DNA from 4 places in the Streptomyces sp. NPDC001515 genome. Region 4 is predicted to be linked to each of the others. Evidence: riboswitches for the same ligand, from Rfam matches in the RefSeq annotation. Region 4 holds a riboswitch; each other region holds the start of a gene.
The links. A riboswitch is a leader RNA that binds a small molecule or an ion and turns the genes downstream of it on or off. The one in region 4 is predicted to bind cyclic di-AMP.
Positions count from the first base shown of each region.

Region 1: linked by a shared signal. The riboswitch ahead of ACWCXC_RS29360 (M23 family metallopeptidase) and the one ahead of ACWCXC_RS06775 (transglycosylase family protein) in region 4 are both predicted to bind cyclic di-AMP.
Region 2: linked by a shared signal. The riboswitch ahead of ACWCXC_RS28120 (M23 family metallopeptidase) and the one ahead of ACWCXC_RS06775 (transglycosylase family protein) in region 4 are both predicted to bind cyclic di-AMP.
Region 3: linked by a shared signal. The riboswitch ahead of ACWCXC_RS13420 (M23 family metallopeptidase) and the one ahead of ACWCXC_RS06775 (transglycosylase family protein) in region 4 are both predicted to bind cyclic di-AMP.

Region 1 is NZ_JBSFHN010000033.1:85,013-92,042, reverse strand. Features, by position in the region: gene ACWCXC_RS29380 (aspartate aminotransferase family protein) at 1-887, shown strand, start outside; gene ACWCXC_RS29375 (helix-turn-helix domain-containing protein) at 967-1,575, shown strand; gene ACWCXC_RS29370 (DUF6126 family protein) at 1,622-1,798, shown strand; gene ACWCXC_RS29365 (tyrosine-protein phosphatase) at 1,841-2,653, opposite strand; cyclic di-AMP (ydaO/yuaA leader) riboswitch at 3,154-3,308, shown strand; gene ACWCXC_RS29360 (M23 family metallopeptidase) at 3,312-4,241, shown strand; gene ACWCXC_RS29355 (SGNH/GDSL hydrolase family protein) at 4,428-5,252, shown strand; gene ACWCXC_RS29350 (STM4011 family radical SAM protein) at 5,268-6,182, opposite strand; gene ACWCXC_RS29345 (STM4012 family radical SAM protein) at 6,190-7,030, opposite strand, start outside.
Region 2 is NZ_JBSFHN010000031.1:19,967-26,996, forward strand. Features, by position in the region: gene trmB (tRNA (guanosine(46)-N7)-methyltransferase TrmB) at 1-582, shown strand, start outside; gene ACWCXC_RS28110 (PrsW family intramembrane metalloprotease) at 668-2,314, shown strand; gene ACWCXC_RS28115 (aldo/keto reductase) at 2,361-3,305, opposite strand; gene ACWCXC_RS28120 (M23 family metallopeptidase) at 3,529-4,653, opposite strand; cyclic di-AMP (ydaO/yuaA leader) riboswitch at 4,665-4,820, opposite strand; gene ACWCXC_RS28125 (PP2C family protein-serine/threonine phosphatase) at 5,036-6,238, opposite strand; tRNA gene ACWCXC_RS28130 (tRNA-Met) at 6,428-6,501, opposite strand; gene ACWCXC_RS28135 (hypothetical protein) at 6,946-7,030, shown strand, end outside.
Region 3 is NZ_JBSFHN010000010.1:103,527-110,556, reverse strand. Features, by position in the region: gene ACWCXC_RS13435 (DNA gyrase/topoisomerase IV subunit A) at 1-842, opposite strand, end outside; gene ACWCXC_RS13430 (M16 family metallopeptidase) at 1,110-2,471, shown strand; gene ACWCXC_RS13425 (M16 family metallopeptidase) at 2,498-3,880, shown strand; cyclic di-AMP (ydaO/yuaA leader) riboswitch at 4,111-4,280, shown strand; gene ACWCXC_RS13420 (M23 family metallopeptidase) at 4,294-5,127, shown strand; gene ACWCXC_RS13415 (GntR family transcriptional regulator) at 5,349-6,035, shown strand; gene ACWCXC_RS13410 (HPr family phosphocarrier protein) at 6,237-6,518, opposite strand; gene ACWCXC_RS13405 (bifunctional acetate--CoA ligase family protein/GNAT family N-acetyltransferase) at 6,692-7,030, shown strand, end outside.
Region 4 is NZ_JBSFHN010000004.1:43,531-50,560, reverse strand. Features, by position in the region: gene ACWCXC_RS06805 (glycosyltransferase family 2 protein) at 1-309, shown strand, start outside; gene ACWCXC_RS06800 (GtrA family protein) at 306-710, shown strand; gene ACWCXC_RS06795 (SurA N-terminal domain-containing protein) at 847-1,503, shown strand; gene ACWCXC_RS06790 (nucleoside triphosphate pyrophosphohydrolase) at 1,592-2,602, shown strand; gene ACWCXC_RS06785 (cytochrome P450 family protein) at 2,655-3,965, shown strand; gene ACWCXC_RS06780 (transglycosylase family protein) at 4,079-5,053, shown strand; cyclic di-AMP (ydaO/yuaA leader) riboswitch at 5,355-5,523, shown strand; gene ACWCXC_RS06775 (transglycosylase family protein) at 5,528-6,271, shown strand; gene eno (phosphopyruvate hydratase) at 6,559-7,030, shown strand, end outside.

The sequences.
Region 1 (7,030 bases), on a different contig from region 4:
GCTTCCGCGACGGCTTCGCCCCGCTGCTGCCCGACACCGCCATCGAGCTGGGCGATCTCGACGCGCTGCGCCGCGAGCTGAAGCGCGGCGACGTCGCCGCCCTGGTCGTCGAACCGATCCAGGGCAAGGGCGTGCACGCGGCACCCCCGGGCTTCCTGCGCGAGGCCCAGGAGCTGCTGCACCGGCACAAGGCGCTCCTGATCGCCGACGAGGTGCAGACCGGCCTCGGCCGGACCGGCGACTTCTACGCGTACCAGCACGAGGAGGGCGTCGAGCCCGATCTGGTCTGTGTCGCCAAGGCGCTCTCCGGCGGCTACGTGCCGGTCGGGGCCACCCTCGGCAAGGACTGGATCTTCAAGCGGGTCTACTCCTCGATGGACCGCGTCCTGGTCCACTCCGCGAGCTTCGGGTCCAACGCCCAGGCGATGGCGGCCGGTCTCGCCGTGCTCACGGTGATGGAGGACGAGGAGACCGTCGCCCACGCCCGGCGGACCGGGGACCTGCTGCGCGAACGGCTGGCCGCGCTCGTCGGCCGCTACGAGCTGCTGCACGAGGTGCGCGGACGCGGGCTGATGATCGGCATCGAGTTCGGCCGGCCGTCCTCGCTGAAGCTGCGCAGCCGCTGGACCATGCTCCAGGCCGCCCGCAAGGGGCTCTTCGCACAGATGGTGGTCGTCCCGCTGCTCCAGAAGCACCGCATCCTGACCCAGGTCTCCGGCGACCACCTCGAAGTGATCAAGCTGATTCCCCCGCTGGTGATCGACGACGCGGACGTGGACCGGTTCGTGACCGCGTTCACCGCGGTGATGGACGACGCGCACAACGGCGGCGGTCTGATGTGGGACTTCGGGCGGACCCTGGTGAAGCAGGCGGTCGCCAACCGCTGACCGGGCGCGGCCGTGCCGAGGGATTTGCCTGGGAGGCAAGAAATTTGCCTCTCAGGAAAGTTCCTGGCCCAATAGGAGTATGAATCCTCCGGAAGGAGGGGTGGCCGACGAGCTGCCCGGGGTCGCGCCCCGTCTGCGCGATCTGCGTCGCAGTCGTGGTCTCACCCTGGAGAGCGCCGCCCAGCGGGCCGGACTCTCGCCCGCGCATCTCTCCCGGCTCGAAACGGGCCGGCGCCAGCCCTCGCTGCCGATGCTGCTCGGTCTGGCCAGGATCTACGGTACGACGGTCTCCGAGCTGCTGGGCGAGATGCCCCCCGAACGTGACGCGATCGTGCGCGGCCGGAGGTTCGAGGGCGCCGAGGCCGACGGCTGGACGTACCAGCAGGCCGGGGGGTCGGGCCGGGCGATGCAGGCGCTGCGCGTCCTCGTTCCGTACGGGGCCCAGAGCGATCTGGTGCGCGTCCATCCCGGCGAGGAGTGGCTGTACGTCCGGAGCGGGCACCTGCGGGTGGTCCTCGGTGAATCCGCGCACGACCTCGCGCCCGGCGACAGCGCGCACTTCGACTCGCTCACCCCGCACCGGATCACGGCCACGGGACGTGAGGGCGCCGAACTGCTCTTCGTCCACACCCTGCTGCAGAGCCCCGCCGCCGAGCTGTGTCTCGGCGGCGGCGTCCACCGTGCCTGAGGCACCGCCCCGCCACCGGCCCCCGGGCCGGCAGAGAGGAACCGTCATGTCGGATTCCGAGAACTACGACCCGCTCACCCCGGCGCGGAGCAGGAGCGGCGACCCGCAGGAGAAGAAGATGCCCCGGGGGCTCGTCATCAGGCTCTTCGCCTACCTGGTGGCCGGGCACGTCATCGCGGGCTTTCTCTATCTGCTGTTCGCCGTGGGGATGCACAACCAGTAGCGAACGGGGCGCCCCCGCCGGGCGGGGGCGCCGTGGCCGGGATCAGATCCCGTCGAGCAGCCGCTCGCGCAGCCGCTCGCGCGTCCGCGGAGCGAGCTTCAGCCCGTCCGCGAGGTAGCGGTCGGTGCCGCCCCAGGTGGAGTCGATCGTGTCGAAGGCCGCGGCGAGGTAGTCGCGGTGGGCCCCGAAGAGCGGATTGAGCAGTTCCATCACCTCGGGCGACATTCCGGCGGGGGAGGTGTCGCTGCGGCGGACCCGGTAGCGGCGGTGGGCGTCGTTGGACTTGAGGTAGTCGGCCTCGATGGCGTCGCGCTCGACGCCGACCGCGAGCAGGGCCACGGCGATCGAGAGCCCCGCCCGGTCCTTGCCGGCCGCGCAGTGCATCAGCGCCGGAACGCTGTCCTCGGCCAGGGCGTGCAGGACCCGGCTGTGCTCGGCGGTGCGCTCCAGGATGATCCGGCGGTACGAGGCGATCATGCGGTCGGTGCCCTTGCCGTCGGCCAGGATCGACCGCAGTTCCGCCATGTCGCCGTCGCGGACCATCCGCCAGAACTCGGCCCCGTCGGCGGGGTCGCTGAGCGGGATGCTCACATTGCGCACGCCCGGCAGTTCCACGTCCAGCCCGTCGAGCTTGTGGTCGGCGCCGTTGCGGAAGTCGAAGACCGTGTGCAGGCCGAGGCCCGAGAGGAAGGCGGCGTCCTCGGGGGTGGCGTTCGCCAGGTGGCCGCTGCGGTAGAGCCGCCCGAAACGCACCCTGCGCCCGTCGGTGGTGGGGAGCCCGCCCACGTCGCGGAAGTTGCGGACCCCGGTCAGCTCGGGCTCCGTCGGCGGGGTCTGCGGCAGCTGCTGCGTCACGTTCACTCCTGGAGGCTCGGTCGCCGGCGCGGGTCGCCGGAGCGTTCACTTCCGTGACGATACGACATTGTTTCGTCGGGCAATCATCTCGGCTCCGGCCTTCTCCTCCGGCCTTCTCCCGGCGCTCGTCGCGGCTTCCCGAAGCCGCCGCGCGGGCCGTCCCGGAGCCCCGGTCGCGCGCCAGGGGGCCCCGGACGGGGGCGGTGGCCATGACATGTCCGATTTGGTGCATATGGTCGAACGTGCCCTGATTGCACGGGAGATGGTCCGGCCCTCGTGAGCGGGATCATATCCGTGACGGTGTGTGGTGACGCGCCCGTGGGGTATTCCCCGACGCCTCGCGGAAAGCCAAGATCCGTAATCCACGGAGGGTGACCGGAATTCCGCGCCGGGATTCGGGCGGGGAATCCGCCGCGCAAGCGATGGCTTGTTTCCGCCGTCCCGGCTCGCTTACGTTCCATGTCAATCCGGACGGACCGCCTAATCCTGCCGCCGACCGGAATTCGCACTCACTCACCGCGTGGCAGGAGCGGGGGAACCAGGTAGGCCGCCGTCCGGAATTCCGGACGGCTCGGGGTGAAGTCGCGCCCGCCGCGACCGGACATCTCCAGTCCGAACCCGACAGCTCACCTCGCAGGCGCCGGAGAGGAAATCCTTCATGCCCATGTCGGGTAAGCACCGCCGTCCCAAGTCCAGCACCATCGCCCGCGGCGTCGTCGTGGCCAGCGCCGGCGGAGCCGTCATCGCGCTCCCGCTCCTCGGTGCCACCGGTGCCAACGCCGCGGAGCAGACCGCTCCCGCCGCGAAGACCGTCGCCGCGCACGCCACCCCGGCCAAGCCGGCCGCCGCCCAGCAGGCCGGCGCCACCACGTACTCCGTCGTCTCCGGCGACTACCTCTCGAAGATCGCCGCCGAGCACCACGTCAAGGGCGGCTGGCAGAAGCTGTACCAGGACAACCGCGAGGTCGTCGGCGAGAACCCGAGCCTGATCTTCCCGGGCATGAAGCTGACCCTCGGTGCGAAGAGCTGGGGCCACTCCGCCGGCGCGTCCGCCACCGCGAAGGCTCCCGCCGCGAAGGCCCCGGCCGCCGCCGAGTCCAAGGCCCCCGCCGCCTCCGCCCCGGCCTCCTCCGGCTCCTCGGACGCCCAGGAGAGCACCGCCCCGGCCGCCCAGAGCAACGGCTCCGGTTATGTCCACCCGGTCCCGGGCAACCACACCACCGCCTACCGCGCCTCCGGCTCCAACTGGTCCAGCGGCAGCCACACCGGCATCGACTTCCCCGTCTCCACCGGCACCAGCGTGAAGGCCATCACCTCCGGCACCGTCGTCACCGCCGGCTGGGGCGGCGCGTACGGCAACCAGGTCGTCATCAAGCACGCCGACGGCCACTACTCCCAGTACGGCCACATGTCCTCGCTCTCCGTCTCGGCGGGCCAGACCGTGACCGCGGGCCAGCAGGTCGGCCTCTCCGGCTCGACCGGCAACGCCACCGGCCCGCACCTCCACTTCGAGGTCCGCACGGGCCCGGAGTACGGCTCGGACATCGACCCGATCGCCTACCTGGCGTCGCACGGGATCAACGTCTGATTCCCCAGGCGGTACGGGGCCGGTGAACCGGACCCGGCAATAGGTAGAGGGACGGTGCGCGGCGGCGCGACCGTCCCTCTGCTTATTCCCCCTTTACCAAAACCTGACCGGGTGGTCTATCTCACCACCCGTCAACCCCTTATTACGGTCGCGTAGGTCACATTCGGCGGTGCAGGATATGCCCTTGTGGCAGACGATTCGAACAACATCAAGCAGGGCGCCGGACGACGACAGGGCGCCATCGAGTCGTACGCGGCGATTGGCGACAGCTTCACCGAGGGCGTCGGCGACCCCGGCCCCGACGGAACCTTCGTCGGCTGGGCGGACCGCTTCGCGGTCCTCCTCGCGGACCAGCTCCCGGACCCCGGAACGGCCCACGGGAACTTCCGCTACGCCAATCTCGCCGTACGAGGACGCCTCCTCGACCAGATCGTCGAGGAGCAGGTGCCGCGCGCCAAGGAACTCGCCCCCGATCTGGTGAGCTTCTGCGCCGGCGGCAACGACATCATCCGGCCGGGAACCGACCCGGACGACGTGGCCGAGCGCTTCGAGCGCGCGGTCGCCGATCTGACCGGAGCGGTCGGCACCGTCATGGTGACCACCGGCTTCGACACCCGCGGGGTGCCGGTCCTGCGCCATCTGCGCGGCAAGATCGCCACGTACACCGCCCATGTGCGGGCCATCGCCGACCGCTACGACTGCCCGGTGCTCGACCTGTGGTCGCTGCGCTCGGTCCAGGACCGGCGTGCCTGGGACAACGACCGGCTCCACCTCTCGCCCGAGGGGCACACCCGGGTCGCCCTGCGCGCCGCCCAGGTCCTCGGCTACGAGGTGCCCGCCGACCCGGACCAGGCGTGGCCGCCGCAGGACCCGCGCGGCACGCTCGAAGTGCGCCGCGACGACATCCACTGGGCGCGCGAATACCTCGTGCCGTGGATCGGCCGGCGGCTGCGCGGCGAGTCCTCGGGCGACCACGTCGAGGCCAAGCGCCCCGATCTGCTGCCGCTCTGACCGGCCCCGCTGTCCTCAGTCGCCCAGGGCCGGCACCCCGGCCGGGGGGACGGGGGACAGCGGCAGCAGCCGGGACACCGGCACCGCCGGTACGCGCTCCAGCACCCCGCCCGCGAAGACGTCGTACAGGGGCAGCGTCTCCAGATGGACGTACCCGATGTGGCAGTCGCACACCGCCTGCGGACAGGCCCGGGGCCGCAGCGCCGCCCGGTAGCTCCCGTCGTACAGATTGCCCAGCTCCGCGCGGACGAAGTGGCAGCGGCGCACCGTCCCGTCGCCGTCGACCGAGATCACCGACTCACCCGTCCGGCAGGGCAGCCCGGCCGAGCGGTGCGGATGACGGCTGTAGGGGAACAGCGGGTCGATCTCCGTCCACCGCCCGGCCTCCTCGTCCGTGTAGCTCACGCCCTCGGCGGCGTTGATCCAGAGGTAGACCTCCTCGGGCAGCGCCGCGCGCAGCCGCCGCGCCTCGGCCAGGTGCTCGTCGAGCCCCACCACGCCCACGCTGTACCGGACCCCCAGGGCCCGCAGCTCCTCGCAGCGGCCCAGGAACCGCTCGTACGGCGTCTGTCCCGGGTGGTACGTGCACCACAGCGCGATCTTCTCGCGGCCCGCCGCACCGGCCTCGGCCAGCCACCGCGTCCGGCCGCTCAGATTCGTCTGGATCGCCACCCGGCGCACCTGCGGCAGCCCGGCCAGCTCGGTCATCGCCCGGCGGTACCAGGACCGCACCAGCCCCTCGCCCCACGGGGTGAACAGCACCGAGATCCGGTCCCCGTCCTGCTCCGCAACCCACGCGGTGAACCGCTCCAGCGCCGCCCGGTCGGCGAGCAGCCGCTCCCGGCTGTCATGCCGCTTGGCGAACGGGCAGTACGGGCAGTCGTAGTCGCACGAGGCCAGCGGGCCCCGGTAGAGGATCGTCAGGTCCACGCCCCGCTCACCTCGTCTCGTACGCGGCCATCGCGGCCCGCACGGCGGGGGAGAACAGCTCGGGGCCCAGCGCGTCCGAGTACGCCAGCCCCTCGGCCGTCAGCCGCAGCAGCCCTCGCGCGGGAGCCGACGGATCCAGCCAGCCCCGCTCCTCGAAGCGGGCCAGCTCCCGGGGGAAGTCCTCGTACGGGGAGGTGCCGAACCGGTCGCGGTACCCGGCCAGCTCCATGCCCTGCGCCTGGAGGACCGACTGGAGGAGATGGCGGCGCCGCGCCTCGTCCCCGTCGGTGTACCGTCCGACCTCGGCCCGGGAGAAGTCCTCGGTGGCCGTGTAGCGGTCGATGATGGACCGCACCTCGCGCATCTCCACCGCGTAGTCGAAGGAGTAGTGCAGCCGCGAGGTGTACGAACGCGCCCCGCAGCCCAGACCGATCATGCCGTCGGTCTGGCACGCGTAGTCGTCCGGGCCCTCCGCGCGCGGGGCGTCGGCACGGCGGAACATCCGCATCGACACCTGCTCGTACCCGCGCTCCAGGAGGTGGTCGCGGCCGGCGCGGTACAGCCGCAGCCGCTGCCCGTCCCACTCCCGGTCCGCGGCCGCCTCCCCGGCGGCCCCTCCTCTGTCGAGGCCCGTCAGGGGCCTGACGTACAGCGGGTAGAGGTACAGCTCCTCGGGGCGCCACCGCAGGGCCGTGTCCAGCGAGCCGAGCCAGCTGCGCTCGGTCTGGCCGTCGATGCCGTAGATCAGGTCGATGTTGAGCACGGGGATGCGGGTGGCGCGGATGAGGTCGAGGGCCCGCTCCACGTCCCGCAGGCGCTGGGGGCGCACCGCCGCCCTGGCCTCCTCC
Region 2 (7,030 bases), on a different contig from region 4:
GGCCTGGACATCGACGGGCTGAGCGTCCTGGACCTGCCCGCGCTGTTCGACGGGCTCCCGGTGGTCCTGGAGATCGGCTTCGGCATGGGCGAGGCCACCGCGCAGATGGCCGCCGACGACCCGGGCACCGGCATCCTCGCCGTGGACGTCCACACCCCGGGCCAGGGCAATCTGCTCGGCCTCGCGGACCGCAACGGGCTCTCCAACATCCGGGTCGCCAACGGCGACGCGATCATCCTGCTCCGCGAGATGCTGGCCCCGGACGCGCTGGACGGCCTGCGGGTCTACTTCCCCGACCCGTGGCCCAAGGCCCGCCACCACAAGCGCCGGCTGATCCAGCCGGAGTTCCTCGACCTGGCGGCGCAGCGGCTGAAGCCCGGCGCGGTGCTGCACTGCGCGACCGACTGGGAGCCGTACGCCGAGCAGATGCTGGAGGTGCTGACCGCGCACCCCCGCTTCGAGAACACGGCGGCCGACGGCGGTTATGCGCCACGGCCCGCGTTCCGGCCGCTGACCCGCTTCGAGGGCCAGGGCCTGGACAAGGGCCATGTGGTCCACGACCTGCTCTTCGCGCGCCGCTGACGGACCGGGGGCCGGGGACGTCGCCCGCCGGACGGGTCGCTCCCGCGCCATGGCCGTTGTCAGTCCCGGTCGTTAGGGTCGAAGGGTGTCCGACGGGTCCGTGCAGCAGCGGCAGCCCGCCGTCCCGGTGCTGGAGGAGCAGCGGGTCGGCGAGATCCTGGCTGCCGTGCCGGAGCGGGGCCAGTGGCGCTACCGGCCGCGCCGGGTCGGCATGCTGTGGCGGAGCCGGACGCTCCGCGTCGTCGCCGTCTTCACGGTGCTGGCGCTCTGCGGCCTGGTGATCCTCGCCCTGGTCCGCGACCAGACCGGGACGCGTGGCTTTCTCGTCGGCCTCGGCCTGGCCGTGCTGCCCGTCCCGGTGCTGATGACGGCCTTCCGCTGGCTGGACCGGGTCGATCCGGGCCCGTGGCGCACGATGCTGTTCGCCTTCGCCTGGGGGGCCTGTGCGGCCGCCCTGATCGCGATCCTGGCCAATTCGATGGCGACGCGGTGGATCGCCACGGCCACGGCGGACCCGGGGCACGCGGACACGCTGGGCGCCACGGTCATCGCCCCCGTGGTGGAGGAGAGCGCCAAGGCGGCGGCCGTGCTGCTGCTCTTCCTGTTCCGCAGACGGGACTTCGGCGGTGTCGTCGACGGGGTGGTGATCGCCGGCTTCGCCGCCACGGGCTTCGCCTTCACGGAGAACATCCTCTATCTGGGCAACGCCTTCGGCGAGGACCAGCAGGTGGGCTCGGGCTTCGCCTCGGTGACGGTGGCGACGTTCTTCGTCCGCGCCGTGATGTCACCGTTCGCGCATCCGCTGTTCACCGTGCTGACGGGCATCGGCTTCGGCATCGCCGCAGGCGCCGCCCGCCACCAGCGCCTGCGGCGCTTCGGACCGCCCGTCCTCGGCCTGCTCCTCGCCATGGGCATGCACGCCCTGTGGAACGGATCGGCGTCGTTCGGTCCGTACGGGTTCTACGCCGTGTACGGGGCGTTCATGGTCCCGGCCTTCGGGCTGGTGACCTGGCTGGCCGTCTGGTCCCGGCAGCGGGATCTGCGCACCCTGGGCGTCGAACTCCCGGCGTACGCGGCGGCGGGCTGGATGTCGCCCGCCGAGCCGCCGGCCCTGTCCTCGATGCGGGCCCGGGGCATGGCCCGCGACATCGCGCGCCGCCTCCCGGCGGGCCCCGGGACGGGCCCCTTCCCGGCTCCGCCGCTCATACCCGCCCCCGCACCGACGCCGGCCCAGGCCCGGAAGGAGGCGAAGGCCCGGGAGAAGGCGGCGGCCCGTACGGTCGCCGAGTACGAGTCGTTCGCGACCTCCCTCGCGTTCCTGCGCCGCCAGGCCCGCCGGGGCACGGCCGGACCCGACTTCGCCGAACGGGAGCTGGAGCTGCTGCACCACCTGTGGCAGCGGCGGGCGACGGCGGGCCCCGCCCTGGCGCACGCGGCGCAGGCCACCGGTCGGCTCCGCCCCCGCTTCGCCCCGCCGATACCCCCGCCGTACCCGGGCCAGGCGTACGGCCCCCGGCCGTACCCGTACCGGGGAGGCCCGGTGCCACCGCAGGGCGGCCCCCTCCCGTATCCGGCCGGTCAGCCCCCGTATCAGGGCGCTCAGGCCCCGTACCGGGCCGGGCCCGTCCCGTATCAGGGCGGCGGCCCGGTGCCGTATCGAGACGGAGGCCCGGTTCCGCCTCAGGGTGGTGGCCCGGTTCCGTACGATCCGCAGGCCGGCCCCAGGGGCTGAGGGCTCCTGGGGCCGGCCGGGGCGGGGGCGTCGGTGAGGCGTGCGGTCAGGCGGATGCCTCGGTGAGGCGGGACAGTTCCGCGTCCGTCAGGTGGAGGTCGGCGACGGCGAGCAGGGCGGGAAGCTGCTCGACGGTGCGGGCCGAGGCGATGGGCGCGGCGACGGTGGGGCGGGCGGCCAGCCAGGCCAGGGCCACGGTGGCGATCTCCGCCTCGCGTTCGGTCGCCACGGCGTCCAGTGCGGCAAGCACCTTCTGTCCGCGCTCGGACTCCAGGTGCGCGGAGGCACTGCCGGCGCGGGCGCTGTCGACGGTCGCCCCCGGGCGGTACTTGCCGGTGAGGAATCCGGCGGCGAGGGCGAAGTACGGGACGGCAGCGAGCCCGGCGCGGGCGGCGGTCTCCTGGAGTTCGCCCTCGTAGGTGTCGCGGGAGACGAGGTTGTAGTGCGGCTGGAGGGCCACGTAGCGGGCGAGTCCCTCGCGCTCGGAGAACTCCAGCGAGGCGCGCAGCCGTTCCGGGCTGATGTTGGAGGCGGCGATCTCGCGGACCTTGCCCTCCTTCACCAACTGGTCGAGCGCGGTGATGATCTCCTCGACCGGGACGGTCTCGTCGTCGAAGTGCGTGTAGTAGAGGTCGATGTGGTCGGTGCCGAGCCGGCGCAACGACTCCTCGGCACCGGCCTTGATGGTGGCGGCGGAGAGGCCTTTGTAGTCGGGGTGGGCGCCGACCTTCGTCGCCACGACCACATCCGCGCGGTTGCCGCGCGCGGCGAGCCACTTGCCGATGATGGTCTCCGACTCGCCGCCCACGTTGCCGGGGATCCAGGACGAGTAGGCGTCGGCGGTGTCGATGAAGTTGCCGCCGCCCGCCGTGTAGGCGTCGAGGACGGCGAAGGACTGCGTCTCGTCGGCCGTCCAGCCGAAGACGTTGCCGCCGAGGGAGAGCGGGAAGACCTGGAGACCGGAGGTGCCGAGGGGGCGAAGAGAAGTCATGGGGAGAACAACCCGCCGCACCCGGGCCGCTATTCCGTGCCCGGTACACAAAGACCCGCCGACGGGCACGCCCCTGCCCGGCCGGAGTGCGTAGGGGCGGGTGTGCGGGCACAGGTCTGCGGGCGGGCGTACGGGCACGGCTCTGCGGACAGACCGGCAGCCCTGACGTCGGGGGGTCAGCGTCAGGGCTGCCGGGGTTTCGCCGTACGCCTCGGGGAAGGTGTCAGACGGTCAGGCCGCGGGCGTTCAGCCAGGCCATGGGGTCGACGCCGGTGCCGTCCGCGGTGTGGACCTCTAGGTGGAGGTGCGGGCCGGTCACGTTGCCGGTCGCGCCGACGTTGCCGATGACGTCCCCGGTGGTGACCTTCTGGCCGACGCTGACGCCGATGGACGACTGGTGGCAGAACCACAGCTCCGTGCCGTCCTCCAGCTCCAGGACGGTGCGGTAGCCGTAGGACCCGGACCAGCCGGCCGACGTGATGGTGCCGGTGTGGATGGCCTTGATCGGGGTTCCCGTCGGGGCGGCGAAGTCGAGGCCGGTGTGGTAGCCGGAGGACCACATCGAACCGGCCTCGCCGTAGGTCGAGGTGATCGTGTACGAGGAGGTCGGGATGGCGTAGCTCGCGGCGAGCTTGGCCAGCCGCAGGGCCTCCGCCTTCTTCGCCGCCTCCTCGGCCGCCTTCTTCTTCTCGGCGGCGAGCCGGGCCTCGGCGGCGTCCTGCTTCTTCTTCGCCTCGGCCGCCGCCTTCTCGGCCGCGGCCTTCTCCTCGGCGGCCTTCGCCTCGGCGGCGGCGGCGTCCTGCTGCTGTTCGGCCTGCTGGAGGATGCGGGCGCGCAGCGCCTCACCGGCATCGGTGGTGCCCTGCTCGGCCTCGGCGGTGGTCACACCCGCGGAGGTCAGCGGGGCGGCGGCGATGGCCGCCTCGGCCCTCTCCTCGGGGGATTCGGCCTTGTCGGACGAGAAGAGCGCGCCCACCCCGGGCAGCGACTTCGCGGCCGGAAGATTGTCCGCGATCGAATCGGGAAGAGAAATGGAGACCGGCGGCTTGCTCTGGGCGGTGGCCATGCCACCCGCTCCGACGGCCGCGATGACACCGACACCGAGGACGGTGGAGCTGCGGGCCAGACCATTGCGCTGCTTGGCGACGCGGTGCCTGCCGCGTACGGGACGGACGGACTCCTCGGTGGGGTTCCACTCCTCCCAAGCCCGCTCGGACCCGGCCTCCTCGGCGCGGAAGTCGGCCGCGTAGGCATCGACCCGATCGGTCCCGCGCTCGGGCGCGAAGTCGTTGCCGTAGTCGTACCCGAACCGGGAAGAGGGTTCGGGGGCAGGCTTGTTGGACGCCACGGAGGCGCACTCCTTTCCTTCCTTCTCGCCTACCGGGTTAGCTGACGGGTTCGGAGCAGGAAGGTCTCCTACGGGTTCCTCCGCCTCGACGGACGAGACAGAGATGCCCGATTCACCCCATGTAGGTGGTTCCCCGGTTCCCTTGCGGAATTCGGCGCTCGCGCACGGTGCCGCCACTGACGACGGCCTGGACAACCGCGCTGCGTTATCGAACGTTAATAGACAGACGGGCTCGATTCCAAGCTGTTCCCCTTGATCGTTCCCGTCCTTGGCCTGGACTTTACGGGACACAACCGGGTGGAATCGGGCGAGTTCATCGCCCCTCGACGACCCTTCGGATTCTGACTGTGCGTCAAATGTTATGCGGAGTGGGGTCTCTCGGTTACGGTCCGTCGCCCCGCGCGTGACCCCGGCCGCCGCCTCCCTGCCCGCCGCCTCCCCTGCCGACGATCCGCACCGTCCTACGCCGGTCGGGCTGCCCCTCGGCGGGCCGGGCGACGGCGAGAAGCGCCAGGTCGTCCGTCGCCTCCCCGCCCGTGTGCAGGCGCACGTCCTCCGTCAGCGCCGTCAGCAGCTCCTCGGGGCCCGGGAAGATCCGGCCCCGCAACCGGGCGGCGGGGTCGTAGAAGACCCCCGCGCGGTCACGGGCCTCGGAGAGACCGTCCGTATAGAAGAGGAGGGTCGCGCCGGCGGGCAGCTCCCACACGTCGGTCGGGTCCGGCCACGCCCCCAGGTCCAGTCCGAGGGGCAGCGCGGGCACCGAGGGCGTCAGCACCTCCAGTGCCCCGTCGGCACGCAGCAGCAGCGGCTCGGGGTGGCCCCGGTTGACGATGCGCACCCGGCCCTCCCCCTTCGGGATCTCGGCGAGGACGGCGGTGATGAACCCCTCGGAGGCGTCGAGGCCCCCGCGTATCTCCGACTCCCGGGCCAGCGCCCGCTCCAGCCGCACCGCCACCCCCGCCAGGTCGTCCTCCCGCTCGGCCGCCTCCCGGAAGCAGCCGATGGCCACCGCCACCGCGCCGACCGCGTCCAGCCCCTTGCCCCGCACGTCTCCGACCAGCAGCCGCACCCCGTGCGGGGTGTCGGTCACCGAGAACAGGTCGCCGCCGACGTACGCGTCCGCCTGCGCCGCCTCGTACCGCGCGGCGACCCGCAGCCCCCCGACGCTCTCGGCCGGGATCGGCACCACCGCCCGCATGGCGGTCTCCGCGATGACCCGGGCGGAGGCCAGCTGCTCGTTGCTCCGCCGGACGACTCCGTTGATCAGGACGGCGAGGACGGAGACGGTGAGGACGGTGAGCAGTTCGATGACGTTCACCGGGCCGGGCAGGTCGCCGTGCGGGATCCGCAGGAGGAGCAGGGCCAGCATCGCGGCGGCGCCCGTCCGAATGGTGCCGGCCCGCGAGAAGAACGGGGCGGCGACCAGCGGAGCGGCGGCGAACAGCGGGATCGCGGTGTACCGGGGCGGGGTCAGCCCGTCGAACAGCACACCACCGACGATCATCAGCGCGGGAAGCGCGCGGACGAACCGGCGGGCCGCCACGCCTCCGGCCGGCCCGGCCCGCCGCTGCTCCCGCGTCCCCACCTGTCTGGCCTCCTGCCCGGTGCCGCCACGGCCGCGGCCGGTGCCGCGCCACCGCAGCCTCCAGGCTTCCCCGAGCGGGGGCGCGGGGCGAGTCCTCGTCGGCAAATGGGGGAAAGGAGCGCGGTCGTCCGGGCTCCGTACACGCATCAGGCCCGGCACGCTGTGCGCGTGCCGGGCCTGATGTTTCAGTAGCGGGGACAGGATTTGAACCTGCGACCTCTGGGTTATGAGCCCAGCGAGCTACCGAGCTGCTCCACCCCGCGTCGGTGAACACCACTCTACGGCATCCCCGGGGCGCCGATGACCACTCGCCCCGTTCGCCCCCTCCGTACCACTGCACACCCCCGCACCAACCCCCTCACCACACACCCAGAAGCACACACCCCTCACACACCCCAGGAGCCCCAACACCCCTTGGACCAGCGGGAGTAGGCACGGCTCCGCACGAACACGCGGTCCGCCACCCGGCCTTGGCGGGCGGAATGCGGGCCTCCTTCCAGGCCCAGCGGGGACCGTTTTCCCGTCGGATCGTCAAGGTGGTGAAACTGAGAAGGTGTTGCAAGGAACACGTGTTCTGCCGCAAGGTAACTGCTGCATCCCCCGGTCCGGTGGGCTGCCCGTGCGAGCAGGCCGCCGAACGCGCATGTCATCGCGCCCGAACGCCTCTCCCGGCCTCTCATCGCAACCCGTCTGGAGGGCCCTCGACGATGACCGCACCGCTCACCTCTGATCACGCCCCCGCTTCCCCGGCCGCCCCGGCCTCCTCCCCCGTACGTGCCGCCGCCACGGGCG
Region 3 (7,030 bases), on a different contig from region 4:
TCCGGACCGACGGTGAAGGGCAGTTCGGTGACGACCAGGCCCTTGCGGCGCGGGGTGACGTTTTCCACGGAGGCGGTGGCTCGGATCTTGAACGTGCCGCGGCCCGAGGCGTACGCGTCCTTGATGCCGCCCAGGCCCACGATCCGGCCGCCGGTGGGCAGATCGGGTCCGGGGACGAACCGCATCAGGGTCTCCAGATCGGCGCCCGGGTGCCTGATCAGGTGCCGGGCGGCCGCGATGACCTCGCCCAGGTTGTGCGGCGGCATATTGGTCGCCATGCCGACCGCGATCCCGGTCGTGCCGTTGACCAGCAGATTCGGATACGCGGCCGGGAGGACGACCGGCTCCTGCTCCTGCCCGTCGTAGTTCGACTGGAAGGCGACGGTCTCCTCGTCGATCGACTCCGTCATCAACGACGTCGCGTCGGCCATCCGGCATTCCGTGTACCGCATGGCGGCGGGCGGGTCGTCGTTGCCCAGCGAGCCGAAGTTGCCGTGGCCGTCGACCAGCGGGAGCCGCATGGAGAAGGGCTGCGCCATGCGCACCAGCGCGTCGTAGATCGACGCGTCGCCGTGCGGGTGCAGCTTGCCCATGACCTCGCCGACGACCCGGGCGCACTTCACGAAGCCGCGGTCGGGGCGCAGGCCCATCTCGTTCATCTGGTACACGATGCGGCGGTGGACCGGCTTCATGCCGTCGCGGGCGTCCGGCAGGGCCCGGGAGTAGATCACGGAGTACGCGTACTCCAGGAAGGAGCCCTGCATTTCGTCGACGACGTCGATGTCGAGGATCTTCTCCTCGAAGTCGTCCGGCGGCGGGGTCTTCGTGCTGCGGCGGGCCATCGCTGCTGCGACTCCTTCACGGATTCTGATCGGGCAACCTCAGGGTCCCTCGGGTTTCCTCAGGTTCTGACGCGCACCATTGTGGACCGCCCCACTGACAACGCGGACCTCGACCCGTCCCAAAGCACGTTCTCCGTCCGCCCCGAGACGGTGATGACCCTCTTTCCCGCGAACTTTCGCGGTACGGGAACTTCGCCAGGTGTCGGTGCGCTTGCTTACAGTGGCAGGTCTCGCAGTAAAACCAGTATCGCGATCGAAGGGACGTACATGCCCATGGGTCACACGGCCACAGCCCAGGCCGGCTCCGGCGGCTTGACAGCGACCGAGCACCGTCTGGCCAACGGCCTGCGCGTGGTGCTCTCCGAGGACCATCTGACCCCGGTCGCCGCGGTGTGCCTCTGGTACGACGTCGGCTCGCGCCACGAGGTCGAGGGACGCACCGGACTGGCTCACCTCTTCGAGCACCTGATGTTCCAGGGCTCCGGACAGGTGAAGGGGAACGGACACTTCGAACTGGTGCAGGGCGCCGGCGGCTCCCTCAACGGGACCACCAGCTTCGAGCGCACCAACTACTTCGAGACGATGCCGGCGCACCAGCTGGAGCTGGCCCTGTGGCTCGAAGCCGACCGGATGGGCTCGCTGCTCGCCGCGCTCGACGAGGAGTCCATGGAGAACCAGCGCGACGTCGTCAAGAACGAGCGCCGCCAGCGCTACGACAACGTCCCGTACGGCACAGCGTTCGAGCGGCTGACCGCCCTCGCCTACCCGGAGGGCCACCCGTACCACCACACCCCGATCGGTTCGATGGCCGACCTCGACGCCGCGACGCTGGAGGACGCCCGGACGTTCTTCCGTACGTACTACGCGCCGAACAACGCGGTGCTCTCGGTCGTCGGCGACATCGACCCCGAGCAGACCCTCGCCTGGATCGAGAAGTACTTCGGCTCGATCCCCTCGCACGACGGCAAGCGGCCGCCGCGCGACGGCGCGCTGCCCGAGACCATCGGCGGTGAGCTGCGGGAGGAGGTCCGCGAGGAGGTTCCGGCGCGGGCCCTGATGGCCGCCTACCGGCTGCCCCACGACGGCACCCGGGAGTGCGACGCCGCGGACCTCGCGCTGACCGTGCTCGGCGGCGGCGAGTCCTCCCGGCTGCACAACCGCCTGGTCCGCCGCGACCGGACGGCCGTGGCCGCCGGATTCGGGCTGCTGCGCCTCGCGGGCGCGCCCTCGCTCGGCTGGCTGGACGTCAAGACGTCCGGCGGCGTCGAGGTGGCGCGGATCGAGGCCGCGGTCGACGAGGAGCTGGCCCGGTTCGCCGAGGAGGGCCCCACCCCCGAGGAAATGGAACGCGCCCAGGCCCAGTTGGAGCGCGAGTGGCTGGACCGCCTCGGCACCGTCGCGGGCCGCGCGGACGAACTGTGCCGGTACGCGGTGCTGTTCGGCGACCCCCAGCTCGCCCTGACCGCCGTGCACCGGGTCCTCGACGTCACCGCCGACGAGGTCAAGGCCGCCGCCAGGGCCCAGCTGCGGCCCGACAACCGGGCGGTCCTGGTCTACGAGCCGGTGGAGCCGGCCGACGAGGCGGACGCCGACACCGACACCGACGCGCACGAGGGGGCGGACCAGTGACCGACGCTGCCGCGACTGGAGTTTCGATGCAGTACCACCCGCAGCCCGCCCCGGGCACGGCCCGCCCCTGGGCCTTCCCCGCCCCCGAGCGCGGCGCGCTGCCCAACGGGCTCACGGTGCTGCGCTGCCACCGCCCCGGCCAGCAGGTCGTCGCCGTCGAGATCTTCCTCGACGCCCCGCTGGACGCCGAGCCCGAGGGCCTGGACGGCGTCGCCACGATCATGGCGCGCGCCCTGTCCGAGGGCACCGACAAGCACAGCGCCGAGGAGTTCGCGGCCGAGCTGGAGCGGTGCGGCGCCACCCTGGACGCCCACGCCGACCACCCCGGCCTCCGGGTCTCCCTGGAGGTCCCGGCCTCCCGGCTGCCCAAGGCACTCGGCCTGGTCGCCGAGGCGCTGCGCGCCCCCGCCTTCGCCGACAGCGAGATCGAGCGCCTGGTGGGCAACCGGCTGGACGAGATCCCGCACGAGCAGGCCAACCCCGCCCGACGGGCCGCCAAGCAGCTCTCCAAGGAGCTCTTCCCGGCCACCGCCCGGATGTCCCGGCCCCGCCAGGGCACCGAGGAGACCGTGGCCCGGATCGACGCCGGGGCCGTGCGCGCCTTCTACGACGCCCACGTCCGGCCGTCCACCGCCACGGCCGTGGTCGTCGGTGACCTCACCGGCATCGACCTGGACGGACTGCTCGCGGACACCCTCGGCGACTGGTCGGGCAACACCGTCGAGCCCCGGCCGGCCCCGGCCATCACCGGCGACGACACCGGCCGCGTGGTGATCGTGGACCGTCCGGGCGCTGTGCAGACGCAGCTGCTGATCGGCCGGATCGGCGCCGACCGCCATGACAGCGTCTGGCCAGCCCAGGTGCTCGGCACCTACTGCCTCGGCGGCACGCTGACCTCCCGGCTCGACCGGGTGCTGCGCGAGGAGAAGGGCTACACCTACGGCGTGCGGGCCTTCGCCCAGGTGCTGCGCTCCACCGCTCCGGACTCGGCTTCCGGGGCGACGGGCGCCGCGATGCTCGCGATCAGCGGTTCGGTCGACACGGAATCCACCGGTCCGGCGCTGGACGACCTGTGGAAGGTGCTGCGCACGCTGGCCGCCGAGGGGCTGACGGACGCCGAGCGCGAGACGGCCGTGCAGAACCTCGTGGGGGTCGCCCCGCTGAAGTTCGAGACGGCGGCCTCCGTCGCGGGCACCCTCGCCGACCAAGTCGAGCAGCATCTGCCCGACGACTACCAGGCCACGCTCTACGCCCGGCTCGCCGAGACCGGCACGGTGGAGGCGACCGCCGCCGTCGTGAACGCGTTCCCGGTGGACCGTCTCGTCACGGTGCTGGTGGGGGACGCCTCGCAGATCGCGGAGCCCGTCCGGGCCCTGGGCATCGGAGAGGTGTCGGTCGTCACGGGCTGAGGCACGGCCGGCCCGGACGCGTCCGGGGAGAACGGTAACGGCACCAAGGGGGATGGATCGCGCGGAGAGAGTTCCGTGCGGTCCATCCCTTTTGTCCGTCACGAAGGGAAAGGTGCACATTTGCCCTGTGGGATGTGCGACAAAAGCGGCTGTCCGTTTGGTCCGCGTCCGCGCCGCCGCTTAGCGTCGGCTCCGCTGTCCGCACCCGTATGCCGCATCCGTGACGTACCGGGCAGCCATCGCCGAGTCCCCGTCAGGCGCGAGCCCGGGGAGCCGGGGACCCACGCAGTCCCTGGGGTGAATCGGACGCCGGCGCCCCCGGACCCGGGCCGCGGCATCCGTAGGAGACCTTCCTGCTCCGAACCCGTCAGCTAACCCGGTAGGCGAGAAGGAAGGAAAGGACCAGCCACTCCATGGCGTTCACCCGTGCCTCCGGGAAGCACCGTGCCCCGGGCCGTCTGAGCCGCGCCGGCGCGAAGACCGTCGGCATCGCGACCCTCGCCACCACCGGCGTCGTCGGCGCACTGGCCTCCCCGTCGGTCGCCGCCGACGCCGAGACCCCCGTCACCGACACCGGCCTCACCCAGGTCATCGCCATCGAGCGGGACCTCGCCGACCGCGTCGACGCCCAGGCCCAGGCGCAGCGGCGCCAGGCCGAGGCCGCCGCCGAGAAGCGGGCGAAGGCCGAGGCGGCCGCCCAGAAGAAGGCCGAGGCGAAGAAGAAGGCCCAGGCCCGGGCCGAGGCGAGGAAGAAGGCCCGCGCCGCCGCCGAGGCCCGCGCCGAGGAGGCCCGCGAGACCGCAGCCCGCGCCGCCCGCTCCGCCGAGCGCGCCCGCCTCGGCGCGTACCGGCTCCCCGTCGCCGGCACGTACGTCTCCACCGGCTACAAGTCGAGCAGTTCCCTCTGGTCCTCCGGCAGCCACTCCGGCATCGACTTCCACGCCGCCTCCGGCAGCCCCGTCGTCGCCGTCGGCGCCGGCACGGTCGTCGAGGCCGGCTGGGGCGGCGCGTACGGGAACAACATCGTGCTGCGGATGAGCGACGGCACGTACACCCAGTACGGCCATCTGTCCTCGATCGGTGTCTCCGTCGGCCAGGGCGTCGCCGCCGGGCAGCGGATCGGGCTCTCCGGCTCCACCGGCAACTCGACCGGCCCGCACCTCCACTTCGAGGCGCGCACCACGCCCTCGTACGGCTCCGACATGGACCCGATCGCCTACCTCCGGGCCCACGGCGTCTCCCTCTGAGACCCGCGACGCCCCGAAGGCCCCGGCGCGCACCGCCGGGGCTTCGGCATCTCCGGGAGGGGTGGTGGCGCGTGGGGGTCACCCCCTCGCCGCCGAGGACCGGGGCCAAAAGATATTCATGAATGAACTCCCGGCATCGGAAATGCGACCGCATTGTCATAGAGTCGCGGGACAGGTGTCGATCGGCCGCGATCCGCGGGGATGAGGGCGGGGGTTCGGACATGCGTATTCCGGCGCATTCGGTATGCACGGCCATTCGTGAAGACATTGTCTCGGGTGTCTTCGAGCGCGGCAGCCGGCTGACCGAGGAGGTGCTGGCACGCCGGTACGGGGTCTCCCGCGTCCCGGTGCGCGAGGCGCTGCGCACCCTGGAGTCGGAGGGGTTCGTGGTCACCCGCAGACACGCCGGGGCCTGTGTCGCCGAGCCCACCGAGCAGGAGGCCGTCGACCTCCTGGAGATGCGGACGCTGCTGGAGCCGCTGGGCGCGGCCCGTGCCGCGCGGCGCCGTACCGAGGCGCATCTGAAGGTGCTCCGGGGCCTGGTCAGGCTCGGTCAGGAGCGGGCCAGGCGCGGTGAGGGCGAGGATCTGCGGTCCCTGGGCACCTGGTTCCACGAGACGCTCGCCCAGGCCTCCGGCAGTCCGGGCCTCATCGCCCTGCTCACCCAGCTGCGCCACAAGATCGCCTGGATGTACACGGTCGACCCGCCGTCCCGGCCGGCCGACGCCTGGGCCGAGTACGGGGCGATCGTGGACGCCGTGGCGCGCGGCGACGCCGAACGGGCCAGGGCCCTGACCGCCCAGCACGCCGAGCGGGCCGGGGCCGCGCACCGGCTGCGCCGCCCCGTCCCGGCGGGGAAGGTGAGGAATGCGCAACATCCCGTACACACCCCGAGCGGTCGTTCGTAATAAAGACGCCGTAGACAAAGGGGAGAGGAATTGGGACGGGTGCTATTCCCGCTGCCCGCATTTCTCTTTCCGGGCCCCGTCGTCGATGTTTCCGACGGGAATACGGTGGTGCCGCGTCCCGGGAATGCGGAAACCGCGCCGCCCGGTCGGGGGAGGCGCGGTTTCGGCGCGGAACCATCCGGCGCGTGCGGCCGGTCCGGGTCAGACGGTCTCGGGGAGCTCGTCCAGTCCCTCGGCGACCAGCTTGGAGAGACGGTCCAGAGCGGCGTCGGCGTTCTCCGCGTCGGACGCCAGGACGATCTCCTCGCCGCCCTGCGCGCCGAGCCCGAGCACGGCGAGCATCGAGGCGGCGTTGACCGGGTTGCCGTCGGCCTTGGCGATCGTCACGGGGATGCCGGAGGCCGTGGCGGCACGGACGAAGATGGAAGCGGGGCGGGCGTGCAGGCCCTCGGCCCAACCGACGTTGACGCGGCGCTCAGCCATGGTTCTGCCCTTCACGAATCAATGGTTGTCTAGACCAGTCTCTCATGCAGTGCGCGGTGCTCCGGCCGGACCGCGCCGCGCACCCCCACGGGTGCGCCACCGCCGCCCGGCCACCCCAGACTGCCCCGGCCCCGTCCCCCACGCGACCGGTGGCGGCGCCGTAGGCTTGGCCCATGCAGCCCTCTCCGGAGCAGAGTCCGCAGCACGCCTACCCCGATCACTGGGAGGCGGACGTGGTGCTCCGCGACGGGGGCACGGCCCGGATCAGGCCCATCACCACGGACGACGCCGAGCGGCTGGTCAGCTTCTACGAGCAGGTCTCCGACGAGTCGAAGTACTACCGCTTCTTCGCGCCCTACCCCCGGCTCTCCGCCAAGGACGTCCACCGCTTCACCCATCACGACTACGTCGACCGGGTGGGCCTCGCGGTCACGGTGGGCGGCGAGTTCATCGCCACCGTCCGCTACGACCGGATCGACGCGACCGGCCGCCCCGCCTCCGCCCCGGCCGAC
Region 4 (7,030 bases):
AACAACAAGCCGCTGCGCGCCGCGCTCTACCTCGGGCTGCTGCTGGTGTCGCTCGCCTTCGCGTACGCGGCGTGGATCGTCGGCGTCGCCCTCGTGCAGGGCGTCGACACCCCCGGATACGTCACCCTCCTCGTCGCCGTCACCGCCCTCGCCGGTGTCCAGATGGTGATGGTCGGGGTGGTCGGCGAGTACGTGGGGCGCATCTACTACGAGGTGAAGCGCCGCCCGCACTTCCTCGTGAAGGCCACCAACGCCCCCGGGCACCGGCCGGACCGGGAGCCGGAGCCCCGGGAGTTCGCCCGCCGATGAGCCTCACGGCACAGATCGCCCGGTTCGCCCTCGTGGGCGTCGTGAACACGGGGACGTACTACGGCTGCTACCTGCTCCTGCTGCACGGGCTGCCGTACCTCGCCGCGCACGTGCTCGCCTTCGCGCTGAGCATGGTCGGCTCGTTCTTCCTGAACGCGTACTTCACCTACCGCACCCGGCCCACCTGGCGGAAGTTCCTCCTCTTCCCCCTCACCAACGCCGCCAACTTCGTCATCACCACCGGCGGCGTCTACCTCCTGGTCGACCTGGCCGGATTCAGCGACCGCTACGCCCCGCTGGTGGCCGCCGCGGCCGCCATCCCCCTCACGTTCGTCGTCTCGCGCACGATCATGCTGCGGCCGGACGCCCCGTCCCGGAAACGGCCGGAACCGGTGGGCTGAGTCCGGCGGTCCCCGGCCACATCCCCAACTCCTCCCGAATCGTTGGTCGAATCAGTGGCCCGGACCGGTTCCACTCCCTAACATCGATCACCGCAAGGCTTTGTGCACCGCCGCACAATCTCCTCGGGAGGCTCCTTTGCACCGCCGTCGTCGCACCGCGCTCACCGTCTCCGCCGCCCTGCTCGTCGCAGCGCCGGTCCTCACCGCCTGCGGCAGCCAGGCCCACCCCGGCGCCGCGGCCGTCGTCGGCGGGGACCGGATCACGGTGGCCACCGTGCAGGGCCAGGTGGCCGATGTGCGCAAGGCGCAGGACGCGTCGAAGCAGTCGGCGCAGATCAGCGACCAGTCGGGGCAGCTCGCCCGCGCCAAGCTGCACGGGCTGATCCTGGACCGGATCCTGGACAGGGCCTCCGCCGACGCGGGGGTGACGGTGACGCGTGCCGAGGTGCAGCAGATGCGCGCCTCGGCGGCGGCCCAGTACCAGGGGGAGGACGGGCTGCGCGCCGCCGTGCTCCAGGAGCGGTGGATCGCCCCCGACCAGATCGACGCCTTCCTCCGGGAGCAGATCCAGCTGACCAAGCTCGGCCAGGCGCTCGGCGCCGACCCGACGACGCCCGAGGGCACCAAGATCCTGGGCGAGGCGCTGAGCGAGGCGTCGAAGGCGCTCGAGGTCGACGTCAACCCGCGCTTCGGCACCTGGAACAACCAGCAGATCCAGCTCGCCGACTACAAGGCCCCGTGGATCAAGCAGGTCACCGCGGCGGAGAAGCCGGCCGCGGAAGCCGGGGCCTGAGCCCGCGCCGAGGCCGGGGCCTCGGGCCTGTGCGCGGGCCGGAGCCTGGGGCCGCCGCTCCTGCGGCGGCCGGGGTAGATTCCGCCCTGTGAACGCTGAAGATCCCGGCCGCATCGTCCTGCTCACCGCCAGCCACCGTGTCGCGCCCGGACTGCTGTCCTGGCCCGCCTGGCAGGCCCTGCACGCGGCCGGCCGGGTGCACTGCGCCCAGGACGCGGGCGCCCAGCTGCCGTATCTGCGCGAGGCCGGGATCACCGTCGCCCCCGGCGTTCCCGGCGCCGAGGAGCTGGTGGACGCCTGCGCGGGCGGGCACACCGTGGTGGTCCTCACCGGCGGGGAGGGCGAGGGGCCGCTGACCGACGGACTGGCCCGGCTGGCCGGTTCGGGCCGGGTGCGGATGCCGGAGCTGGAGCTGCTGCCCGGTTCGTACGATCTGCCCGGCGCCCGGCTCCTCGATCTCGTCCAGATCATGGACCGGATCCGCCGCGAGTGCCCCTGGACCTCGCGGAAGACCCACCAGGGCCTCGCCAAGTACGCGATCGAGGAGGCGTACGAACTCGTCGAGGCGATCGAGGACGGCACCCGCGAGGAACTCCGCGAGGAGCTGGGGGACGTGCTCCTCCAGGTCGTCTTCCACGCCCGGATCGCGGAGGAGGGCATTCCGGGAAGCGGCGAGGAGCCGTTCTCCGTGGACGACGTCGCCGGCACGCTCATCGAGAAGCTGATCCACCGCCACCCGCACGTCTTCGGCGACGCCACCGCCGAGACCCCCGAGGACGTCCACGCGCACTGGCTGCGCACCAAGGCCGTCGAGAAGCGGCGCGCCTCCGTCACCGACGGGGTGCCGCTCGGCCAGCCCGGCCTGGCCCTCGCCGCGAAGCTCGCGAGCCGCGTGCGTACGGCCGGACTCGACGTCCCCCTCCCCGAGGGCGGGGACGGCGCCGCCATCGGCTACCGGCTGCTCGCCCTGGCCGTCCGCGCCCAGGAGGAGGGCGTCGACCCGGAGGCCGCCCTGCGCGCCGCGGCCCGCGCCTACCGGGACGCCATCCGGGCCGCGGAGGGCGTGGACGGCGCGGAGAGCACGGACAGCGCGGAGTAGGGGCCGCCGAGGCCCCGGAGCCCCCGCCCGGGGCAGCGGATAACGTCGGGGGGTGAACGACCACCCCGCCCACGCCCCGGCCGGCTGCCCCGCCCACGGCGGGTCCGGCGCCGCCGTCCCGCCCGCGCCCGAGCTCTTCACCTGGGAGTTCGCGACCGATCCGTACCCCGCCTACGCCTGGCTGCGCACGCACAGCCCCGTGCACCGCACCACCCTGCCCAGCGGGGTCGAGGCATGGCTGGTGACGCGGTACGCGGACGCCCGGCAGGCGCTCGCCGACGCCCGGCTCTCCAAGAACCCGGCCCACCACGCCGGGTCCGCGCGGGCCAAGGGGAAGACGGGCATCCCGGGGGAGCGCAAGGCGGAGCTGATGACGCATCTGCTGAACATCGACCCGCCCGACCACACGCGGCTGCGCCGGCTCGTCTCCAAGGCGTTCACCCCGCGCCGGGTCGCCGCGTTCGCGCCCCGCGTCCAGGAGCTGACGGACCGGCTGATCGACGGCTTCGCCGCGAAGGGGGAAGCGGACCTCATCCACGAGTTCGCCTTCCCGCTCCCCATCTACGCCATCTGCGATCTGCTCGGGGTGCCGGGCGAGGACCAGGACGACTTCCGGGACTGGGCGGGGATGATGATCCGCCACGGCGGCGGCCCGCGCGGCGGGGTGGCGCGCTCCGTGAAGAAGATGCGGAACTACCTCCTGGAACTGATCCACCGCAAGCGCGAGGACCCGGGCGACGATCTGATCTCGGGGCTCATCCGGGCGAGCGACCACGGCGAGCACCTGACGGAGAACGAGGCCGCCGCGATGGCCTTCATCCTGCTGTTCGCGGGTTTCGAGACGACCGTGAACCTGATCGGGAACGGGGTCCACACCCTGCTCGGCCATCCGGAGCAGCGCTCCCGCCTCCAGCGTTCGCTGGAGGCGGGGGAGACGGAGCTGCTGGCGACCGGGATCGAGGAACTGCTGCGGTACGACGGGCCGGTGGAGCTGGCGACCTGGCGGTACGCCACCGAGGCGCTGACCATCGGCGGGCAGCGGGTGGCCGAGGGCGATCCGGTGCTCGTGGTGCTGGCCGCCGCCGACCGGGACCCGGAGCGCTTCGCGGGTCCGGACACGCTGGACCTCGCACGGCGTGACAACCCGCACCTGGGATACGGACACGGCATCCACTACTGCCTCGGGGCCCCGCTCGCCCGGCTGGAGGGCCAGACGGCCCTCGCCACCCTGCTGAAACGTCTTCCGGACCTCCGGCTTGCCGGGGAATCGGCCGATTTGCGCTGGCGCGGTGGGCTGATCATGCGCGGACTGCGCACCCTTCCGGTCGAGTTCGGTCCGGAAGCGGGCACGGGCGGAAGGTGACTTTCTGTCAACTCTGTGATGTCGGCGTGATCTGCGCTGCATCGACTTGTGACATCCGTTCGAGTCCCGCTAGGTTCACCGTTCGACCCACCCGTCACACGGAAGGCATCCCCATGGGCTCCGCGAACGGCAGGCACCGTCGTCCCCGACAGGCTCCCGCCATCGTCGTCGCCGCAGGCGTGACCGGCTCGGCCCTCGCGATCCCGCTGCTCGGCGCCGCGGGCGCCCACGCGGCGGACGCCTCGACCTGGGACCGGGTGGCCGAGTGCGAGAGCGGCGGGATGTGGAGCGCCGACCTCGGCAACGGCTCCTACGGCGGCCTCCAGTTCTCCCCGGAGCTGTGGAAGGCGTACGGCGGCGAGTCCTACGCCGAGCGCGCCGACCTCGCCAGCCGCTCGCAGCAGATCGCCGTCGCCGAGAAGGTGCTGGCCGACCGGGGGCCGATGGCGTGGCCCAGCTGCGCGGTGATCTCCGGGCTCGCGACGGACGCCGGGCTGCCGGGGGTGGACCCGGGCGGCGTGCCGTCCGACGAGCCCTCCGCCGATCCGTCCGCCGACCCCTCGGCGGAGGCCGGGGCCCCGGACGACGCGACCGCGGACGGCAAGGACGCCGGGGACGCGAAGGGCGGCGCGGACGAGCGGGGCGCGGACGCCTCGCGCGGCAAGCACGCCAAGCCGGACGCCTCTCCCTCCGCCTCCACGCCCTCGGCCGGGGACGCGCGGGACGCCTCGGGGGCGGACGCCTCCGACGCCGCGCCGGGCGACGAGCGGCGGGCCGGGAGCGCCGACCGGGGCGGCAAGCACCGGGGCGCCCCCGCACCCGAGGAGACCCGGCAGTCCGGCCGCGAGGACCGCGACGCGGGGCGGCACGCCTCGCGCGGCGAGTCCGGGGCGCGCGACGCGGGGGACCCGGCCGCCGACGGCGCGTACACCGTCCGGCCCGGCGACAACCTGTGGGCGATCGCCCAGGCGCAGAAGCTGCCCGGCGGCTGGACGGCGCTCTACGAGACCAACAAGGACGAGATCGGCTCCGACCCGGACCTGATCCTGCCTGGCCAGAGCCTTGACCTGGGTGCGCCGACCGGGTGAGTCCGGCCCGGATCACCGGCTGAAAATGCCCCGGATTCCGGGGTAGTTCAGAGGCCTATGTCCCACTTTCGACCAAGTGAGACATAGGTCTCTTTGCGTGAACTGGCGTGTTGTGTCCGGGAGGTCCCGTCGCATCCGTTCCGACCTGCGCAAATGTGGGTTTGTCAGATGCAAGTACGGGATGTTTTTCCGGTATGTCCTTCTTTGAATGTCGGGGTTGGGTGTGTTTACGGTCTGAACCGCTCGCACCGCGGGCCCCGTCGACCGTCACGCCGAATCCTGCCGTCGGTCGAAGGGAACAGACGCGAAAGCGCCGTAGGCAGGAGCGGGGGACCCAGGTAGGCGCCGGACCCGGACGTCGAAGGACGCCGGGACCGGCTTGGGGTGAAGTCGCGTGCTAGGACGTGCGACCGGGCAACTCACAGGCCCGAACCCGACAGCTCACCTCGCAGGCGTCGGTGAGGAGAAGTCTCGATGCTGCTCAACCGCAAGGCCAACAAGCACCGCCGCCCCTCCAAGGCCGTCCGGATCGCCACGCTCGCCGGCGTCGCCGGTGCCGCCGTCGCCGTTCCGCTGATGGGCGCGACCGGCGCCTCCGCCGCCTCGGTGGCCACGTGGGACGCCGTCGCCCAGTGCGAGTCCGGTGGCAACTGGTCCATCAACACCGGCAACGGCTACTACGGCGGCCTCCAGTTCTCCCAGTCCAGCTGGGCCGCCGCCGGCGGTACCCAGTACGCCCCCCGCGCCGACCTGGCCACCAAGGCCCAGCAGATCGCCACCGCCGAGAAGCTGCTCGCCCTCCAGGGTCCGGGCGCCTGGGCCTGCGCCGGCGCCGGCAACCTGACCAACGACGGCGTCGACCCGGGCGTCGACACCGGCTCCTCCGCCGCCACGACGGAGCAGGCCCCCAAGCAGGAGGCCGCGCCGCAGAAGCAGGCCGAGCGCACCGAGGCCCCGGCCACCAACCGCTCGGAGCGCACCCCCGCCCCGGCGAAGAGCGAGCCGAAGAAGGCCGCGAAGACCGTGACCACCCCGACCGGCGCGAAGGTCGCCAAGGGCGACGGCGAGTACAAGGTCGTCACCGGCGACTCGCTGAGCAAGATCGCCGCCGACCACGGCGTCGAGGGCGGCTGGCAGCGCCTCTTCGAGCTGAACAAGGACATCGTCAAGGACGCCGACCTGATCTACCCGGGTCAGCAGCTCCACCTGACGAAGTAGTCGCGACCCCTCCTCGTCGACGGCTCCGGACACCCCGGCCCGGTGCGCACCCTCCCCCCGTGCGCGCCGGGCCGGGGTCCGCTCGTTCGGGCCGGGGACCGTTCAACTGTTGTCGTTACCCGTCAGTAGATTTCTTCCCTTTCATCCCGCTGTGCCCGCGCTTGGGTCCTTTTTCGTCCCAGGGGTCGGGCGGTCGGCCGACGCAGGCCGCCGGGCCGGTTAGGCTCGTGTCGCAAGGCCCACGTGGCCCCGCACCCCAAGCGTCATATCCCAGAAGGAGATGCCTCGTGCCGTCCATCGACGTCGTCGTAGCCCGGGAAATCCTCGACTCCCGCGGAAACCCCACGGTCGAGGTCGAGGTCGGCCTCGACGACGGCTCCACCGGCCGTGCCGCCGTTCCGTCCGGCGCCTCCACCGGTGCCTTCGAGGCCATCGAGCTTCGTGACGGAGACCCCAACCGCTACCAGGGCAAGGGCGTCGAGAAGGCCGTCCTCGCCGTCATCGAGCAGATCGGCCCGGAGCTCGTCGGCTACGACGCCACCGAGCAGCGCCTGATCGACCAGGCGATGTTCGACCTGGACGCCACCGAGAACAAGGGCTCGCTCGGCGCCAACGCCATCCTCGGCGTCTCGCTCGCCGTGGCCCACGCCGCCTCCGAGGCCTCGGACCTGCCGCTCTTCCGCTACCTCGGCGGCCCGAACGCGCACCTGCTGCCCGTTCCGATGATGAACATCCTCAACGGCGGTTCGCACGCGGACT